3 regions of the Staphylococcus capitis subsp. capitis genome follow, and region 3 is predicted to be linked to each of the others. Evidence: predicted binding sites of a transcription regulator. Region 3 holds the regulator's gene; each other region holds the start of a gene.

The links. The regulator NrdR, encoded in region 3, represses ribonucleotide reductase genes. The targets are predictions, from matches to a motif close to AACACNATATATNGTGTT.
Region 1: the regulator NrdR is predicted to act here: its motif matches at 2,381-2,398, upstream of nrdI (class Ib ribonucleoside-diphosphate reductase assembly flavoprotein NrdI).
Region 2: the regulator NrdR is predicted to act here: its motif matches at 2,906-2,923, upstream of nrdD (anaerobic ribonucleoside-triphosphate reductase).

Annotation. Positions count from the first base shown of each region.
Region 1 is NZ_CP145263.1:1,959,093-1,966,525, reverse strand. It holds gene V6C74_RS09765 (peptide MFS transporter) at 1-79, opposite strand, end outside; gene queF (preQ(1) synthase) at 407-907, opposite strand; gene V6C74_RS09755 (DMT family transporter) at 921-1,787, opposite strand; gene nrdI (class Ib ribonucleoside-diphosphate reductase assembly flavoprotein NrdI) at 2,580-2,978, shown strand; gene nrdE (class 1b ribonucleoside-diphosphate reductase subunit alpha) at 2,941-5,046, shown strand; gene nrdF (class 1b ribonucleoside-diphosphate reductase subunit beta) at 5,159-6,127, shown strand; gene V6C74_RS09735 (CHY zinc finger protein) at 6,293-6,607, opposite strand; gene murB (UDP-N-acetylmuramate dehydrogenase) at 6,628-7,433, opposite strand, start outside.
Region 2 is NZ_CP145263.1:274,142-281,574, reverse strand. It holds gene V6C74_RS01380 (anaerobic C4-dicarboxylate transporter family protein) at 1-271, opposite strand, end outside; gene nrdG (anaerobic ribonucleoside-triphosphate reductase activating protein) at 486-1,016, opposite strand; gene nrdD (anaerobic ribonucleoside-triphosphate reductase) at 1,013-2,863, opposite strand; gene V6C74_RS01365 (hypothetical protein) at 3,129-3,368, opposite strand; gene V6C74_RS01360 (CHAP domain-containing protein) at 3,564-4,328, opposite strand; gene V6C74_RS01355 (citrate:proton symporter) at 4,718-6,088, opposite strand; gene cysC (adenylyl-sulfate kinase) at 6,335-6,934, opposite strand; partial or broken gene sat (sulfate adenylyltransferase) at 6,956-7,433, opposite strand, start outside.
Region 3 is NZ_CP145263.1:1,105,914-1,113,346, forward strand. It holds gene polA (DNA polymerase I) at 1-2,293, shown strand, start outside; gene mutM (bifunctional DNA-formamidopyrimidine glycosylase/DNA-(apurinic or apyrimidinic site) lyase) at 2,309-3,181, shown strand; gene coaE (dephospho-CoA kinase) at 3,197-3,796, shown strand; gene gap (type I glyceraldehyde-3-phosphate dehydrogenase) at 3,993-5,018, shown strand; gene nrdR (transcriptional regulator NrdR) at 5,374-5,844, shown strand; gene V6C74_RS05630 (DnaD domain protein) at 5,845-7,230, shown strand; gene dnaI (primosomal protein DnaI) at 7,230-7,433, shown strand, end outside.

The sequences.
Region 1 (7,433 bases), 850 kb from region 3:
CTAAACCTCGAGGATGCCCAAAGAATCCGTGTTGAGGTATTTCTTGAACTGCTTGTTCATGGGAATTATTTGTAGTCATAATATCATCCCATCCTTTCTTCCCTTAATACCATATTCAATTGTTTAAAAACGATTGTACTATTGTAAATAATAAGTTTCAACAATTTTCAAAAAATAAAAATAATATGAATATTCAGTCAATTTATAGATTTTACTACATTTATAAGATAATATGTGCCTTTATTTAATTAATTATAAGCATTTGTAGAAATAAATCGATATTAATAAAATACGCTTTAACGCGTCAAAGTGCAATACTTTTTTTATCAAATATGAAAATATTTTTTTAAACAAAAAATCCTCCATTAAACAATTAATTTTAACGGAGGATATTTGATAGTTGGATTTATCGATTATCAATCTTTTCTGGATACATATCATGATTCATCAAACGATGTTCAGCCATCTTTTCATATTTAGAATTAGGACGACCATAATTTGTATAAGGGTCAATTGAGATGCCACCTCTAGGTGTGAATTTACCCCAAACTTCAATGTAATGAGGATCCATGAGTTCAATTAAATCATTCATAATGATATTCATACAATCTTCATGGAAGTCACCATGATTTCTAAAGCTAAATAAATAGAGTTTCAATGATTTAGACTCAACCATTTTAACATTAGGGATATATGAAATATAAATTGTAGCAAAATCTGGTTGACCTGTAATAGGGCATAATGATGTAAACTCTGGACAGTTAAATTTAACGAAATAGTCACGACCTTGATGCTTATTATCGAAGGTCTCTAGAACATCTGGTCTGTAATTAAAATCATACGTATTATTTTGATTACCTAGTAAAGTAATATCTTGAAGTTCATCTTTTTGACGTCCTTGTGCCATTAATTTAGCTCCTTTAACTTTCTTTTATATTTGATTCTCGTCGCGCCTTTTCAAACATATAGTAACTTGCGCTAATAATAACTACATAACCTACAGTTGCCAGCATATCTGGTGTTTCTCCGAATAAGATAAAACCAAATAATGCTGTAAAAATAATAGAAGCATACGTGAAGATTGAAATGTCTTTAGCAGGTGCAAAGCTATATGCAAGTGTAATACCTATTTGTCCAACAGCTGCAGATAAACCCGCACCAAGCAAGTATATAACCTGTACCGTTGTCATAGGTTCAAATGTAATAATTGAGAAAGGTATTAAGACAACAACTGAGAATAATGAAAAATAAAATACGATTGTGTAAGGTTTTTCACGAGTACTAAGTGCACGAACACATGTGTAAGCTGATGCAGCGAATATACCTGAGAATAAACCCGCTATTGATGGAATAACTGATGATGAAAATTCAGGTTTAACGATAAGTAACATACCTAGTATAGCTATTATCATCGCTGATATTTGATATTTACGAACCTTCTCGTGTAAAAAAATTAAACTTAAGAGAATTGTCCAAAAAGGATTCAATTTCATAAGAGTGTCGGCATCACTAAGTACCATATGGTCAATCGCGTATATGTTTAGTAATACACCTATGAGCCCTAGGGTAGAACGTGAAATCAATAAAGGCTGGCTACTTAATTTACCAAACATAGGTTGCTTATATTTTATAATAAAAAATAGAGGTATAAACATAGCTACTAAATTTCTAGCTAAAGATTTTTGAAAGACAGGTAAGTCTCCAGCGAGTCTGAAAAATACAGACATAAAACTAAATCCAACAGCAGAAATTAAGATAGCAATAATACCTTTTACTTTTGGATTCAATATTATCGCCTCAATACAATAAGATTAACGTAACTATATTAGCATAAATAAAGAAGCTATGCATGAGTACTTGCAAATTAAAAAATAACGTTTTATAATACAAATACGAACACATGTTCTGTTAGTAAGTGTGAGACCCTCAAAAAGATTAAATTGTGAATAATGAAAGTGATTAAAATTAAAATTCATATATTTGTAGGTTGCATACTATCATAATGAGATTTTTTCCAGATTACACAAAGAATGGGTACGTCTATTTTTCAGGAAAATGCAAGCAAATAAACTTGAAAAAATTTTTTTATTCAGAATATTAGTCTTTAATCACGTAGTGGTGCACTTTCTAAAAATTTTAGTTTTTTCGTCATTAAACTTTAACTTTCATTAAACAATCTACTTATGTATAATGAAACACAGAATATAGTATTAACTTTTCAAAACAAACACTATATATAGTGTTTAGGGTTCGAAAGTTAATATTGGGAAAATGATTAATTTTAATGCAAAATCACACTGATTAAAATGATAAATCTTTGCAATATTGGTAATCAGTTACAAATATAGCAATTTATCATTTAGTAATATTTTAAGTTTTAAGTACTATATATAGTGGTTATAAACTTAAAGGTATACTAGAGGCATTAAAATAAACGTTCTTTAATAAGAAATAAGAATATTTAGAAATTAAAAATTTTAACGGTTTACACCTCTATACTAGTGGTGCTTTTATTTTTTGAGTTAGTGAATGCTCAATATAGACACGACAACTAAAGATTGAAGAAAGAAGGTGATCCAATGAAAGTAGTATATTTCTCATTTTCTGGAAATGTAAGACGTTTTATAAAGCGAGCAGAAATTGATGACACATTAGAAATTACTCAAGACAATTGTACAGAACCAGTAAATGAACCTTATATCTTAGTTACTGGCACTATTGGATTTGGAGAAGTGCCACAACCTGTTCAATCTTTTTTAGAAGTTAATCACGCTCAATTACAAGCGGTAGCTGCAAGCGGAAATCGTAATTGGGGGCAAAATTTTGCTAAAGCAGGCCGTACAATCTCAGAGGACTATGATGTTCCTCTACTTATGAAATTTGAAGTACAAGGTACGAACAATGATGTAATTGAATTTAAGGATAAGGTGGGTAATTTCAATGAAAACCATGGACGAGAAGAAATACAATCATATTGAACTAAATAATGAAGTAACGAAGAGAAAAGATAATGGTTTCTTTGATTTAGAAAAAGATCAGGAAGCACTAAAAGTTTATCTTAAAGAAATCCATGATAAAACAATTTATTTCGATGACGAAATTGAACGTTTACATTATCTTGTGGATAATGACTTTTATTTCAATGTATTCGAGAAATATTCAGAAGAAGAATTAAGAGAAATTACTGAGTATGCTAAGTCAATCCACTTTCAATTCGCGAGCTACATGTCTGCAAGTAAGTTCTACAAGGACTATGCTTTAAAAACAAATGATAAAAGTCAATTTTTAGAAGATTATAATCAGCATGTTGCAATTGTTGCTCTTTATTTAGCTAATGGTGATACTAAACAAGCAAAACAATTTATTTCTTCTATGGTTGAACAACGTTATCAACCAGCAACGCCTACTTTCTTAAACGCAGGACGTGCACGTCGTGGTGAACTTGTTTCATGTTTCTTATTAGAAGTTGATGATAGTTTAAATTCTATTAACTTTATTGATTCAACAGCGAAACAACTAAGTAAAATTGGTGGCGGTGTCGCTATTAATTTATCAAAACTACGTGCCCGTGGTGAGGCAATCAAAGGTATTAAAGGTGTTGCTAAAGGTGTATTACCAGTAGCTAAAGCACTTGAAGGCGGATTTAGTTATGCTGATCAATTAGGTCAAAGACCTGGTGCAGGCGCTGTATATTTAAATATTTTCCATTATGATGTAGAAGAATTTTTAGATACTAAAAAGGTAAATGCCGACGAAGATTTACGTTTATCTACGATTTCAACTGGTCTTATTGTTCCTTCTAAGTTCTTTGATTTAGCTAAAGAAAGAAAGGACTTTTATATGTTCGCCCCTCATACTGTAAAGCAAGAATACGGTGTGACATTAGATGATATTGATTTAGAAAAATATTATGATGATATGGTTGCTAATCCGAACATTGATAAGAAGAAAAAAGATGCACGTGAAATGTTAAATACAATTGCACAAACACAATTACAGTCTGGTTATCCATATCTAATGTTTAAAGATAATGCTAATAAAGTACATGCCAATTCTGATATTGGTCAAATTAAAATGAGCAACTTATGTACAGAAATTTTCCAACTACAAGAAACATCTATTATCAATGATTATGGAACACAAGATGAAATTAAACGTGATATTTCATGTAATCTAGGTTCATTAAACATCGTTAATGTCATGGAATCAGGTAAGTTCAGAGATTCTGTCCATACTGGTATGGATGCACTTACTGTTGTGAGTGATGAAGCTAATATTCAAAATGCTCCAGGTGTTAAAAAAGCTAATAGTGAATTGCACTCAGTAGGTCTAGGTGTAATGAATCTTCATGGATATTTAGCAAAGAACAAAATCGGTTATGAGTCTGAAGAGGCGAAAGACTTTGCTAATATATTCTTCATGATGATGAACTATTATTCTATAGAACGTTCAATGGAAATAGCTAAAGAACGTGGAGAAAGCTATCAAGATTTTGATCAATCAGATTATGCTAATGGCAAATACTTTGAATTCTATACTTCACAAGAATTTGAACCACAATTTGAAAAAGTTCGTCAGTTATTTGATGGTTTAGATATTCCAACTTCCGAAGATTGGAAAGCTTTACAAAAAGAAGTAGAACAATACGGTCTTTATCATGCTTACCGTTTAGCTATTGCGCCTACTCAAAGTATCTCTTACGTACAAAATGCGACAAGCTCTGTAATGCCTATTGTAGATCAAATTGAGCGTCGTACTTATGGAAATGCTGAAACGTTTTATCCAATGCCTTTCCTATCACCTGAAACAATGTGGTACTACAAATCAGCATTTAATACTGATCAAATGAAATTAATTGATTTAGTTTCAACAATTCAAACACATGTAGACCAAGGTATTTCAACAATTCTATATGTAAATTCAGAAATTTCTACACGTGAACTTTCAAGATTATATGTATACGCGCATTATAAAGGACTAAAATCACTTTATTATACACGTAACAAATTACTTAGTGTAGAAGAATGTACAAGCTGTGCAATCTAATATTTTCAATTTAATACAATGCTAGAAATTTCAATCACTGTAAATTATGCATATCATATTTTATGTGGTTGGAATTCTCTACGCTATACATAATAACGACAGGAGGATTTACATGAAAGCGGTCAACTGGAACACCCAAGAAGATATGACGAATATGTTTTGGCGTCAAAATATCTCACAAATGTGGGTAGAAACAGAGTTTAAAGTTTCAAAAGATATAGCAAGTTGGAAAACATTGACAGATTCTGAAAAAGAAACATTTAAAAAGGCTTTAGCAGGATTAACAGGGCTAGATACGCACCAAGCAGACGATGGAATGCCTTTAATTATGTTACACACGACAGATTTAAGAAAAAAAGCTGTATACTCTTTTATGGCCATGATGGAACAAATTCACGCTAAAAGTTATTCTCATATCTTCACAACATTACTTCCATCTAGTGAAACGAACTATTTGCTAGACACATGGGTAATTGAAGAACCTCATTTAAAATACAAATCAGATAAAATTATCGACAATTATCATAAGCTTTGGGGGAAAGAAGCATCAATCTTCGACCAATATATCGCAAGAGTGTCAAGCGTATTTTTAGAAACGTTTTTATTCTATTCCGGTTTCTATTATCCTCTATATCTTGCTGGCCAAGGTAAAATGACAACTTCTGGTGAAATTATTCGTAAAATCTTATTGGATGAATCAATTCATGGGGTTTTCACTGGTTTAGATGCTCAAAGTTTACGTAATGAACTTTCAGAAAGTGAAAAGCAAAAAGCCGATCAAGAAATGTATAAGTTGTTAAATGAACTTTATGATAACGAAGTTTCATATACACATCTTCTATATGATGATATTGGGTTAACTGAAGATGTTCTAAACTATGTACGATATAATGGTAATAAAGCATTATCTAATTTAGGATTTGAACCATATTTTGAAGAACGTGAATTTAATCCTATTATCGAAAATGCTTTGGATACATCTACTAAGAACCATGACTTCTTCTCAGTAAAAGGTGATGGCTACACATTAGCATTAAATGTTGAAGCACTACGTGATGAAGACTTTGTATTCGATGAATAGTAAATATTAACTTAATAGGGGAAAAGCCTTTAGTTTACAATACTTACTGTGTTGTATAACTAAAGGCTTTTTTATTTTGATAATAAAAAAGGTTAAGCAAAATTCAATTGCTTAACCTTTGTAATATTAACATAATGTCTATTTTAAAAAGACTATTAAAGTAAATTATATTTCAAAATACAAATGATAATGAAATTTACATCTACTATTAAAATGTGCTTTACATTTAGGGCAAACTTCAACCATCATGTAGTCGTGTATACTCATTTCATGATTACATACACCACACATAATGACCTTTTGATCAAATTCTTTTTCAGTCCATCTCTGTATAGGATGTGACTCATGTTCATCATGACATTTATAACAAGGGTAGTACTTGTCACAACATTTAAATTTTATCGCAATAACATCTAAAAAAGAGTGATAGTGAGTACATCTTGTCTCTTTATCAATGACTGAACCGTGAATATCGGTCACAGATGTACCTCCTTATAAAATTAACTTTCAGGGTGTTCACCAATAATACGTACTTCTGTATTTAGTTCTACATCAAATTTATCTTTAACAGTTCTTTGTACGTGGTGGATTAAATCTTCGTAATCAGTCGCTGTACCATTATCCACATTAACCATAAAGCCAGCATGTTTTTTTGATACTTCTACACCACCGATACGGTGACCTTGTAAATCAGAATCTTGAATTAATTTACCGGCGAAATGGCCCGGCGGTCTTTGGAATACACTTCCGCAAGAAGGGTATTCTAATGGTTGTTTTGATTCTCTTCTTTCAGTTAAATCATCCATTTTAGCTTGTATCTCATCTAAATTACCTGGCATTAAAGTAAACGCTGCTTCAAGCACAACGAGGTGTTTCTTTTGAACAATACTATTTCTGTAATCTAGCTCTAGTTCTTCAGTAGTTAACTTGATTAAATCGCCTTTTTCATTAACGCAAAGGGCATAATCGATGCAATCTTTCACTTCACCGCCATATGCTCCAGCATTCATAAATACAGCACCACCGATTGAACCTGGGATACCACAAGCAAACTCTAAACCAGTAAGAACATGGTCTCGTGCCACTCTTGAAACATCAATAATAGCAGCGCCACTACCAGCGATAATTGCATCGTCAGAAACATCAATATGATCTAATGAGAGTAGACTTAGAACTATGCCTCTTATTCCACCTTCACGAATGATAATATTTGAACCATTACCTAAGTATGTTACAGGAATATTATTATTGTAAGCGTAAGATACAATTGCTTGCACTTCTTCATTTTTTGTTGGGGATAAATAGA
Region 2 (7,433 bases), 830 kb from region 3:
TCGATTTTGGAAAGCGTTCAATCACACGCGAAGCAATATAAACGAGATAATCAATACCACCTGTTGCTTGAAGAGTTCCGCCTGCGATACCAATAGATAGGATAATTAAAACTGCTGTAACAGGAGCTGAACCTGGAGGTAATCGAAAGATAAATATCATTATTAACTGAGCTACAATCGCAAAGATACCACATCCAAGTGCGCCAGCTGTTCTAAGACCTAATAATATCGCAAGAATCATTATTATGATTTCTATGATAAATAAAACCATGAGAAGATCTCCTTAAACTTGGTGAACAAATTTTGTATACATTAATATTTTATCACTTAAAGATGTAAATAGTATATATATAGGTAGACTATTATTTATTATCACTTTAAATTTGATTAGGTATTATCATTTTTCCTACTTTAGTGTTTAATAACTCTTTTAACATTTTAGATTATGAAATAAACTGAAGCGAGTGTTAACACCCGCTTCATTATTACACATATTCAATAATCCCATGGCTACGCAAAGAATCTTGAACGTCTATCACACGTTGGTTAAGAGAGCCTTTATAAGGTAAATTGGGTTTATATAGCTGATACATAAATAGTCCATCAACCAAAATATCAGTAAGTTCAAGTAATTCTCGTCGTTCATCCGTTTGATGTTTCAAATATTCGAATAGAAAGCCAGTCCATATCCAAATCGTTTTACTGTAACCAAATCTCTCTCTAAACGCTCGTGCAATCTTTAAAGATATATTCAAATTGCAAAAAGGCTCTCCACCCAAAATACTGATTCCAGAAATATACGAAGGGGCACAATTTTCAAGTATTTCTTGCAAGATATCTTCAGAAAATGTTTCACCATATTTAAAATTCTGTGCTTTTTCGTTATAACACTTTTTACATTGAAAAGGACATCCTGATACATATACGCTACAACGTACACCCTCGCCATCCACAAAGCTATGCCTTTCAATTTTAGCAATGTGATTTTGTCCTGTTTTAATGTCTAACATGCTCATGAACGTGGTTCCTTCATATGTTTAACTCTTGCACAAATTTCTTTTTGACGTCCTTCTATCACTGGTCGTTGTACTGGATTTCCTAAATAACCACATGTTCTTTTCACGACATCGACGGTCTTAGGATCGCTATTTCCACAGTTCGGGCATTTATAACCATTTTCAGTAGTTTCAAAATCACCATCATAATCACACTTGTAACAATGATCAATAGGAATATTCGTTCCTAAATAGCCAACTTTATCATAAGAATAATCCCACACTGCCTCTAACGCTTTAATGTTGTGATTAAGTTTAGGATATTCGCAATAATGGATAAAACCACCACTTGCATAGTAAGGGTAATCCTTTTCAAAATCTAACTTCTCGAAAGGTGTTACATCTTTACGCACATCATAATGGAAGGAATTCTGGTAGTATCCTTTATCGGTAATATCAGGTATTTCACCAAAGCGCTCTTTATCTAAGCGACAAAATCGGTCGGTCAAAGATTCGCTTGGCGTACTATAAATACTAAACCAAATATCATATTGGTTAGTCCATGCATTCTGATAATATTTCATTTCTCTTAGAATATCTAATGTAAATGTTTTAGCTTCAATATTATCCTCCCAATCAGGACCGTAAAACATTGTTGCGGCTTCATATAAGCCAATGTAACCCATTGAAATCGTCGCACGTTGATGTTTAAACAGTTCTTCTACATTTTCAGAAGCATTTAATTTGTATTTAAAAGCACCACTTTTATAAAGAATTGGCGCATTATTAGGTATTGCATCTTTTAAGCGTTTAATTCTATAAACTAATGCATCATGCATCAATTGCATTTTTTGATCAAATAACTCCCAAAACTTGGCCATATCACCATTAGATTCTATTGCAATTCTTGGGATATTCAATGTGACAACGCCTAAGTTACAGCGGCCATTATTTTCAAAGTTTCCAGTTGCATCTTTCCAACTAGGTAAGAATGAACGGCAACCCATTGGGGCTTTAAAATCTCCTAAAAGCTCAATGATTTTATCATAATTTAAGATGTCAGGATACATACGTTTCGTTGAACACTCAAGTGCGAGTTGTTTAATATCGTAATTGGGATCATCGGGGCTAAAGTTAGTACCCTTTTTAATTGAGAAGACAAGTTTCGGGAAAATAGCTGTCATACGGTCTTTACCCAGTCCTTTAATACGAGTACGTAAAATGGCTTGTTGTATTTTGCGACTAAGTTCATCTGTACCTAGACCAAATCCTAATGTTACAAATGGCGTTTGACCGTTGGAGGTATAAAGTGTATTAATTTCGTATTCCAAACTTTCGATGGCATCGCCGATATCTTTAGTCACTTGTTGCTCAACGTAAGATTCTATTTTATCTGGTTGGACATATTGTTGTGCCATTTCACGATGATGTTCTGCATTTAATTTAGCATATGTACTTAATAATTCATCTACGCGGTCAACTGTACAACCACCATATTGGCTGCTTGATACGTTTGCGATAATTTGAACAAGTTGTGCAGATGCGGTTTGTATTGATTTAGGGGAGGTCACATGTGCATTACCTATTTCAAAGCCATTTTCTAACATATCTTTAGCATCAATTAGACAACAATTCGTTAATGGTTGAAAAGGATGGTAGTCTAAATCATGGAAATGTATATCTCCAGATAAATGTGCTTTAGCTACGTGTTTTGGAAGTAGATTTTCTAGTGCATATGACTTAGATACAGTTCCAGCTGTCAAATCTCTCATTGTAGAGAAAGTATTACTATCTTTATTTGCATTTTCATTTAATATTGTCGGATCTTTTGTTATCAATCGTGTTAATGATTGTTCTAAAGCCGTCATATTATCACCTTTTTCTATATATGGTATCTATTTACAAAATATAATACTATATATAGTATTACAATCGATAACTTAGACGTTAACGAAAGTGTCAAAAAGATTTTAACGTTTCATGAACTATATGTAGAAAGAACACTTTATTGTGAACAATTAGAAAGCTCTAACATGTGTGATTATCGTCTACATGTCAGAGCCTTATGAATAAAAAATATTCTACTTATCTATCTTTGTCTTTAAACCGTTCTTCAACTTTTTCATTATCTACTTAATGATGTGATTTATCTTCAGTTTGATGGTGTGGTGTTTCACTCTTTTCACTTTCTTCATCTGTGTGACCTTTTGCCATTTGAAGGTTCTTTTCTGTGTTTTTACGTTTTTCTTCTTTTGAACGTTTATCATAAGCACGTTCTTCATAAACTGAACCAACTGTTAATATAAGAATAACAGCTATAGTGACAATGATAATAACTGCAAAAATAATCCACATCCAAATGTTAAATTCCATGTTACTTCACCTTCCTTAAAGCTAAAAATAGCTCAACTCTAATCCCTTTGTTTTTAAATTTCCCTTTTAAAATAACTTCAATCACATAATCATTGACTTAACTCTTTATATGTATAAAGTTTCTTATCTATATAAAAAAGCCATGAACCGTTTAAGTTCATGGCTTCAATACTAAAAATATTTCTAGTCACTCGATTATGAAATGTAGTTATAAGCGCCAGCTTGGCTTGCTGAGATTGTACGAGTAGATACAACTCCAGGTCCACCGTTATAGTTCATTTCAGATACTTTTACTGAACCGTCATTATTTACGTTCTCAACGTATGCAACGTGACCGAATGCACCTTGTGAAGTTTGCATGATTGCACCTTGTTTAGGTGTATTATTTACAGTGTAACCTGATGATGCTGCTGCGTTAGCCCAGTTGTTAGCGTTGCCCCAAGTTGAGCTGATTTTGCCGCCAACTTTGTCATAAACATAGTAAGTACATTGACCTGAAGTGTATAGGTTTGAACCTGAAGATGTTTGACCTGCGAATGCAGCTGATGCATTGCTTGAAGATTTTTGAGTTGGTGCTGATTGAGTTGTTACTTTAACGTTTCTATCAGAAGTTGAATAATTTGCACCTAAACCTCCACCATTATTTGAGTTGTAGCTTTGAGTTTGGTTATTTGTTCTATAATTATTGTAGTTATTGTATGAATTGTAGCTTTGTGTACTTTGGTTAGCATTTGAGTAGTTAGAGTTGTTTCCTTGTTGAGCTTGTTGTGGACTCCAGTTACCTTTCCAATCGTAATGATAGTTACCTTGTTGATCGATTGTATAAGTGTAGCTGTAAGAATAAGGATCGTTAGGGTTATATCCATTATTGTTATTTTCCGCTGCATCTGCATCGTGTTGCATGATTCCAAATGTTGCAATACCTGCTGTAGCGATTGTAGCTGTAGCGATTTTTTTCATTTTAATATCCTCCTATAATTTGGGTAAATCTTTTAACTATCTCGTGGCTACCTTCAATTATCTTTAACATTTAAGTTTAATTTTTTCTTCGTTAATTAACGACAAGAAACACTGTAACAGACACACAACCGTTTGTGTACAATGTTAATACTTTGTAAATGAATCATAATAATGTAACGCCCTCTTGTAAAAAACGTGTGTCAATTTTACACAATTTAAATCACTTTCATGACAGTAGTTATAGCGATTTAATCAACATCGTTGTTACAGTTGTTGTAATTTATCTGATAATTTTTAGAGTAAATTATTTCATAGAAAAAGGGATGAAAACTTCGTTTCATCCCTTTTGTGATAGCGCCTTCACACTAAGCATATGATTTAATTAAACTCTAAACAGTCACGACGCCCATAAGTACTGCGATAAGTAATAGCACAATGGCAAATCCCCAAATCCAAAAGAATGCATACTTAATGTAAGTACCCATATTCGCTTCAGCAAGTCCAATGGATAACCATAATGCTGGTGAAAACGGACTTACGAATGTACCAATAATATTACCAATCACCATTGCATATGCTGTAGAAACAGCTGAAACATGGAATTGACTAGCAGTTTGTTCAACAATAGGTAGAACAGCAAAGTAATATGCATCCGTACTTGTTAATAAATCTAATGGCACACCGAATATCCCAACAATGATATGCAAATATGGACCTACTGCATCTGGAATAATCTTAATAAAATCAGTAGCAATCACTTTGAGCATACCCGTTTCATTAAGAACACCTAAGAACATTCCAGCTGCAATAATGACTGCCGCCATCATTAAGGCATTAGGAGCATGAGCCTTTAATCGATCCATTTGTTCATCAACACTTTTATAGTTGATAATTAGTGCGAGTGAAGTGCCTATCATGAAAGCAAACTCTGGTGGCGCTAGATTTGTTAGCATGATGACGATAACTAAAATCGTTAATACTACATTTATCCATATAATATAAGGATTATTCCTAGCACGGCCTTTAACCGGAAACTTAATATCTTGTTCACGTTCATAAATATTAACTAATCTATGTATATCTACATCTTGCGTTTCTTCTACTTCGCCTTTTTCTATCGCCTTCTTAATACGTTTCTTTTCACGAAATCCTAAGTATACTGCGAAGATGATTACGAGGACGAATCCAATAATTTGAATTGGAATCAGACCATACCATAATTCATTCACACTTTTCACTTTCAATACTGTTGCCACACGTGCCATAGGTCCACCCCACGGAACCATGTTCATAATTGCTGCACTTAGCGCAAGTAATAATATTAGGAGGTATTTATTCATATTTAGCGCTTTATATAATGGAAGCAATGCTGGTATTGAAAGTAGAAAAGTCACTGCCCCAGCGCCATCTAATTGCGCAAATGAACCAATTAACGCAGTCATTACACAAACAATAATCACATTACCTCTCGTCATTAATATCAATCGCTTCACTAAAGGCTTAAATAATCCACTATCAGTCATAATGCCAAAAAAGATGATGGCAAATATAAACATTATGACAACGTTCATAACTTGTGATAAGCCCTTATCAAAGAATTTTACTAAATCTCCCACACTGTATCCCAATATCATTGCACCGATACATGGTATCAATGTCATGCCAACAACCGGGCTAATTTTCTTCGCTATGAGTAAACCTACAATTGAAACAATAATCGCTAACCCAATCATCGTTAACCATATATTATCTCCATGCATATTTAACATCCCCTTTTATTAACTCCGCTATGTCATACGTTGGTTTAATAAGTATTACTATACACAGATGTATAAAATTTTAATCATCCCCCGATAAGTCATGCCTCATCATACTCGTTAAATTCCCTCGTATTTTGTAAGCGCTTTCCATAATTGTAACAAAGATTTTCAAAATAAAAAATATGTATAGACATATAACAATTCAAACATAAAGCATGTATGTTCATTGACATACATGCTTGTTAGTTAAATATATTGATGTTGCTTAAGGTATTGAATCACACGATCAACTGATTGATTAATTGATTCATGTTCAGTATCTAAAATGATTTCTGGATGATCTGGAGCTTCATAAGGGGCGCTAATACCTGTAAACTCAGGAATTTCTCCAGAGCGTGCTTTCTTATACAATCCTTTAGGATCGCGGTTCTCACATTCTTCAACACTACATTTCGTATATACTTCTATAAATTCATCATCTTCGAGAATCGCGCGTACATTATCGCGATCTTGTTTATACGGTGAAATGAAAGCTGTCACAGTGATTGAACCTGCATCAACCATGAGTTTGGCAACTTCACCTATACGGCGTATGTTTTCAGTACGATCTTCAGGACTAAATCCTAAATTTTTATTAAGACCATGACGCACATTATCCCCGTCTAAACGATATGTTTGCTTTCCTTCATTGAATAGCGCTTTTTCTAAAGCGACAGAAACGGTCGATTTACCTGAACCAGATAACCCCGTAAACCAAATAACTGCACTTTTATGACCATTACAATTTTGTCTTTCTTCTTTCGTCACTTCTGAATCATGCCAAGTAATATTGTTAGATTCACTCATGCTATCTCTCCTTTTACTTTATTATTTTTCTCGTAAACCTCTAATTAGTACTTCAGCGACTTCTGGTCTTGAAAATTGAGTCGGCAAGGATTCTCCGTTACGTAATTTTTCTCTAACTTTTGTACCGCTTAAATGTAAATGTTGAGAGGCATCATGAGGGCACGTCTTAGCCGTCGCCATATTAACGCATGCTTCACAATAAAAAGCATGTTCAAATTTTAAGATTTGAATATCTAGTTCATCTTCAAATTGAGTGATAAGCTCTTGCGCTTCATATGTGCCATAGTAATCACCCACACCCGCATGATCACGTCCCATTATAAAGTGTGTACAACCATAATTCTTACGCACTGTTGCGTGCAATATTGCTTCACGAGGGCCCGCATAGCGCATTGCTGCAGGATAAATCACTAGTCGTGCTCTATTTTCAGGGAAATAATTTTTGAGGATAGCTTGATAACTTTCCATACGAACATCAGCAGGTATATCATCTGATTTA
Region 3 (7,433 bases):
TGGCACGCTAAGTAGAGAGGCTGATAAGGCTGGTTTCGAAACGATTATTATTACAGGGGATCGAGATTTAACACAATTAGCTACTGATAATGTTACAATTTATTACACTAAAAAAGGTGTGACAGATGTAGATCACTACACGCCAAGTTTTATAGCTGAAAAATATGATGGGCTACAACCGAAACAAATCATTGATATGAAAGGTCTCATGGGAGATACTTCAGATAATATTCCAGGGGTTGCTGGCGTTGGTGAGAAGACTGCAATCAAACTTCTTAAACAATTTACTTCTGTAGAAGGTGTTTATGAACATATTGATGATGTCACAGCTAAAAAATTAAAAGAAAAACTCGTGAATAGTAAAGATGATGCCTTGATGAGTAAAGACTTAGCTACAATTAATGTTGAAAGTCCCATTGAGGTTACTCTAAATGATACAAAATTAGAAAATCAAGATGATAACACTAACAAAATAGAATTGTTTAAAAAGCTTGAATTCAAACAATTATTAGCAGATATTGATGAAGAGGCTAATAACGATGTAGTTAACGAAAAGACCTTTGAAATTGAATCGGATTTTCAACATATCAACTTTGATAGTTTAGAGCATGCAATTATTCATTTTGAATTAGAGGGCACAAATTATCTTAAAGATAATATCCTAAAATTTGGTTTTTATGCTGATGATTCACATGTGGTCATAAATGCTGAAGATATTAAGCAATATCAAGATTTAGTCCAATGGTTAGAAGATAAAAATACGATTAAAACTGTATACGATGCTAAAAAAACTTATGTGGCTGCGCATCGTTTAAATATCGATATTCAAAATGTGCAGTTTGATGTAATGTTGTCTAGTTATATTATTGATCCTTCTCGTTCAATAGATGATGTAAAATCAGTAGTTTCACTTTATGGACAGAATTATGTTAAAGATAATGTGTCAGTTTACGGTAAGGGGAAAAAACATCAAGTTCCTGAAGAAGAAGTATTAAATAAACATGTAGCTTCAATCACAGAGGCAATTGCTAACTCTAAACCTGAAATGGAGGCTCAATTAGAAGAGTATAATCAAGTTGAGTTACTCAAAGATTTAGAATTACCACTTGCTAAAATTTTAAGTGAAATGGAAGAAATTGGTATTTATACTGATGTTGAAGACTTAAAACAAATGGAGAACGAAATCCAAGAAAAATTAGATGTTTTAATTAAAAACATTCATGAAGCTGCAGGAGAAGAATTTAATATTAATTCTCCTAAACAATTAGGAGTAGTTTTATTTGAAACGCTAAAACTACCTGTTATCAAGAAAACTAAGACAGGCTATTCAACAGCAGTAGACGTATTAGAACAATTGCAAGGAGAGCATCCAATTATTGAACATATATTGGAGTATCGACAATTGTCAAAATTACAATCAACTTATGTTGAAGGATTACAAAAAGTGATTAGTAAAGATCAGAGAATTCACACACGTTTTAATCAAACGTTAGCTCAAACAGGTAGACTTTCAAGTGTAGATCCAAACTTACAGAATATACCTATTCGTTTAGAAGAAGGAAGAAAAATTAGAAAAGCCTTTAAACCTACAGATAAGGATAGCGTAATCTTATCGGCTGACTATTCACAAATAGAGTTACGTGTGCTTGCGCATATTACTCAAGATGAAAGTTTGAAAGAGGCATTTATTAATGGTAACGATATTCATACTGCGACAGCTATGAAAGTATTTAACGTAGAAGCTAATGAAGTAGATAGTTTAATGCGTAGACAAGCCAAAGCAGTAAACTTTGGTATTGTGTATGGAATTAGCGATTATGGCTTAAGTCAAAGTTTAGGAATTACACGTAAAAAAGCGAAAGCTTTTATAGATGATTACTTAGCTAGTTTTCCTGGTGTAAAACAATACATGTCTGACATTGTTAAAGATGCTAAAGCAGAAGGATATGTTGAAACACTTCTACATCGACGTCGTTATATTCCAGATATTACAAGTCGTAATTTCAACTTAAGAAGTTTTGCAGAAAGAACAGCCATGAATACCCCGATACAAGGTAGCGCAGCAGATATTATTAAATTAGCTATGGTTAAGTTTTATGAAAAAGTTAAAGATACTAATTATCACGCGACATTATTATTGCAAGTTCATGATGAATTGATTTTCGAGTTGCCTAAATCTGAAGTCGAAGATTTTAGTAAGTTTGTTGAAGAAATTATGGAACAAGCTTTAGATTTAGATGTACCTCTAAAAGTAGATTCAAGTTATGGACCAACATGGTATGACGCTAAATAAGGAAAGGGTTAAAAAATGCCAGAATTACCAGAAGTTGAACATGTTAAAAGAGGTATAGAACCTTTTGTAATAAATGAAAAAATTGATAAAGTTATTTTTTCAGAGAAGGTAATCGAAGGTAAAAATAATCAAAGAGAAACAATTATAAAAGGTATAGAGTTAGATAGTTTTAAAAAATTAACTGAAGGTTATGTTATATCTGAAGTTCTTAGGCGTAGTAAGTACATCGTTTTTCATATTGAAAAAGACAATGATCGTAGAATTTTGATAAGTCATTTAGGAATGGCAGGAGGATTTTTTGTAGTAGATGATTTAAAAGAAATAGGAACGCCAAATTACCGTAAACATTGGCAAGTGATTTTCGAACTTAACAATGGTAAAAAATTAGTTTACTCAGATATTAGACGTTTTGGAGAAATTAGAAATATTGCCAATTATGAAAGTTATCCTCCTTTTCTAGAAATAGCTCCAGAACCATTTGATAAAGAAGCAATGATACATTATCTGAGTTGTTTTGATATTAATAAATACGCTAATAAACCTATTAAACAGATGATTTTAGATCATAAAGTAATTGCTGGTGCTGGTAATATTTATGCTTGTGAAGCACTTTATAGAACTGGTATTCGACCTGATAAAATTGCTAACTCATTGAGTCATCAACAAAAAGAGATGTTATTTTATTATGTTCAAGAAGTTCTTGAAGAGGGTATTAAATACGGTGGAACAAGTATTTCTGATTATCGCCATGCTGACGGTAAAACCGGAGAAATGCAATTGCATTTAAATGTTTATAAACAGAAATATTGTAAAACATGTGGGCATGAAATAGAAACAAAAGTGATTGCCACTAGAAATAGTCATTTTTGCCCAAATTGTCAGAAATAAAGGAAGCGTGAAAATATGCCAAAGATTATTGGACTAACAGGTGGAATCGCAACTGGTAAATCAACAGTCTCAGAATTATTAACTGCTTATGGATTTAAGGTTGTTGATGCGGATATTGCATCTCGAAAAGCTGTTAAGAAGGGTTCAAAAGGATTAGATCAAATAAGAGAGAAATTTGGTCAAGAAGCTATTGACGACAATGGTGAGATGAATCGTAAATATGTTGGAGAACTTGTCTTTAATAATCCAGAACAACGAATAGAACTTAATAAGATAGTTCATCCTATTGTTAGAGAAATAATGGAAGAAGAGAAGAATCACTACCTAAATGAGGGATACAATGTCATTATGGATATTCCTTTGTTATTTGAAAATGATTTACAAGATACTGTGGATGAAGTTTGGGTAGTTTACACTTCTGAAAGTATTCAAATTGAACGTTTAATGGAAAGAAATGATTTATCACAAGAAGATGCTAAGGCACGTGTGTATAGTCAAATATCTATTGATAAGAAAAGTAGAATGGCGGATCATGTCATAGACAATCTAGGTGATAAACTTGAATTAAAACAAAATTTACAACAACTTCTTGAAGAAGAAGGTTATATTGATTAATAAAGTTAGCGTACACAAAGCATTGTTTTGTGTACGTTTTTTATTTTTATATGTTAAATAATAAGTATAACTTATTTAAAATGATAGATAAAAGTTCGAACATGAGTATAGGGAAACGCTTTCAAAAGACAGATAATATGTTATACTAATTCCATAAAGTATAACATATAAATAAATGTTCAAGGGGTGCTTTTTAATGTCAACGAATATCGCGATTAATGGAATGGGTAGAATTGGAAGAATGGTGCTACGTATAGCTTTAAAAAACAAAAACTTAAATGTTGTAGCGATTAATGCAAGTTATCCTTCTGAAACTATTGCACATTTAATTAATTATGATACAACTCATGGTACATATGATAAAAAAGTTGAAGCAACAGAAAATGGTATTAAAGTAGATAATCATGAAATTAAACTTGTTTCTGATAGAAATCCAGAAAACTTACCATGGAATGAATTAGATATCGACATTGTTATTGAAGCTACTGGTAAATTTAATCATGGAGATAAAGCCATTGCTCATATTAATGCAGGTGCAAAGAAAGTATTACTCACAGGCCCTTCAAAAGGTGGAGAGGTACAAATGATTGTTAAAGGTGTTAATGATGACAAACTTGATATTAATCAATACGACATCTTTAGTAATGCTTCATGTACTACCAATTGTATCGGTCCAGTTGCAAAGGTCTTGAATGATAAGTTTGGCATTGTAAATGGTTTAATGACAACTGTTCATGCCATTACTAACGATCAAAAAAATATTGATAATCCTCATAAGGATTTACGTAGAGCACGTTCTTGCAATGAAAGTATTATTCCAACTTCAACTGGTGCCGCTAAAGCGCTTAAAGAAGTGTTACCAGAAGTTGAAGGGAAACTTCATGGAATGGCTTTACGTGTTCCAACTAAGAATGTCTCACTTGTTGATTTAGTCGTTGATTTAGAAAAAAATGTCACTGCTGAAGAAGTAAATGAAGCATTTAGACAATCGGACTTAGATGGCATTTTAGATGTTGAAGATGCACCTTTAGTATCAGTAGACTTTAATACGAATCCTAATTCTGCAGTTTTAGATTCTCAATCTACTATGGTTATGGGTGAGAATAAAGTAAAAGTAATTGCTTGGTATGATAATGAATGGGGTTACTCTAATCGTGTTGTAGAAGTAGCTGAACAAATTGGAGAACTGATTGAGAAAGAAGCCACTGTTAAAGCAGTATAATTAAAAAACAGTATAAGACATGTAATTATAAGCTGTCGACAAAGTATGAACAATCATAAAGTTAGTATTTATCTGACTCATATTGGTTGGTTTTAATCCTTTGTTGACAGCTTTCTATTTGGAAATTTGTTGTAAGACTTATATCTTTATAATAAATACATTAGAAAACGTAATTAACTTAATTTAAAATTCTGTTTTAAACATTTATACAAAGATTCATTTTTAGAGTAAAATATCATTTAAAATTCTATATTTATAGCATTAAAATCTAAATTCTAGCGTAAATAACCTTTCTTTTTTACAATACAATTATGTAGTATAATGTACGTTAATCAAACTTAAGAGGGTGACATAAATGAAATGCCCAAAATGTAATTCAACACATTCTAGAGTAGTTGATTCTAGACACGCAGATGATGCAAATGCAATAAGACGAAGAAGAGAATGTGAAAATTGTGGAACTCGGTTTACTACTTTTGAACACATTGAAGTAAGTCCGCTTATCGTTGTTAAAAAAGATGGTACTCGAGAACAATTTTTAAGAGAAAAAATATTAAATGGGTTAGTGAGATCTTGTGAAAAGAGACCAGTAAGATACCAACAATTGGAAGATATTACCAATAAAGTCGAATGGCAATTACGTGACGAAGGTCAAACTGAAATATCCTCAAGAGATATAGGGGAGCATGTAATGAAATTATTAATGAATGTTGATCAAGTATCATATGTTAGATTTGCATCTGTCTATAAAGAGTTTAAGGACGTTGACCAATTACTTGCTTCAATGCAAGGAATCTTGAGTGATAATAAACGGAGTGATTATTAAATGGGATTACAGTCGTATGAGTATGGGTTAAGACCTCAAGATAGCTTCGAGGTCATCAAAGAATTTCAATTAACGACAGAACATTTAGAAATATTGAACCGTCTCTTTACGCCTTTAATCGGTCCGCAATCTATAGGGCTTTATCACTTTATCAATCAATTTGTAGACGACCATCATCATTATCCGCTCACTCATTATATATTTATGAATGAGTTAAAAATAAATCTTTTAGACTTTAGAAAGCAGATGGATTATTTAGAAGCTATCGGGTTAATTAAAACCTTTGTTAAGCATGAAGAGCAGCAAACACGATTTGTATATCAATTAATACAACCTCCTACAGCTTATCAATTTTTTAATGATCCTATGTTATCTGTTTTTTTATATAGTGAAGTTGATAAAAATCGTTATCAGTCTTTAAAGAATCATTTTGAAAAAGACAAAAAGGATTTAAGTCATTATCAACAAACGACTAGGAAGTTTACTGAAGTTTTTAATGTACCCAAAAAGGTTTTGAATCAAGATTTAGCTAATCTTAAACAAGCTAATCACTATAGTGGTATTGATTTATCCAATGAGACATTTGATTTCGAAATGTTGAGACATATGTTAAATCAACACTTTATCAGTAATGAAATCGTAACTAAAGATGCTAAAGAATTAATTATTCAATTGGCTACATTATATGGTTTGACTGCCGATGGAATGAAAAAAGTTATATTAAATTCAATTACTAGTGCGCAACAATTATCATTTGAAGAAATGCGCAAGCAAGCACGATCATATTATTTGATTGAACACGAAAATCATTTGCCTAAATTACAATTGAAAGGTGAGTCTTTTGATAAATCAACTCAAGAAAAAGATACACCCCTAGATAATACTGATGAATGGTTACAATTATTAGACGAAACTAGTCCTATAGATATGTTAGCGAGTTGGTCAGGTTCTGAACCTACGCAATCACAAAAAAGTATGATTGAAGAATTAATTGATAGAGAAAAAATGAGTTTCGGTGTGATTAATATACTATTGCAATTTGTTATGCTAAAAGAAGATATGAAGTTACCCAAATCTTACATATTCGAAATTGCATCAAATTGGAAGAAAAAAGATATTAAAACAGCTAAGCAAGCGTACAACTATGCACTTCAAGTTAATCAACCTAAAAGTTATGACCAAAATTTCAAAGGGAATAGAAACTATTCCAGACAAAACAAGCAACTTATTTCAAAAGAGAAAACTCCAAAATGGCTTGAAAATAGAGAGGCTCAATCAAATACATCAGTTACAAAAGATTCAACCACAAAAGATGAAAAATTAGAAAAAGATCGAAAAGCATTCTTAGAACGCTTGAATAAAAAATGGGAGGAGGGCAATGAGTAATGAAAAGTTTCAAGAACATAATGGGTGCGTCAGACGACTTAAATAAACGTATTGAGAAAATCAAGCAAAATGTTATAAAAGACCCAGATGTTAAAGAGTTTCTAGAGCAACATCAATATCAACTTACGAATGCAATGATTGATGAAGATTTAAATGTTTTACAAGAGTATAAAGATCAACAGAAGCATTATGATGGTCATCGT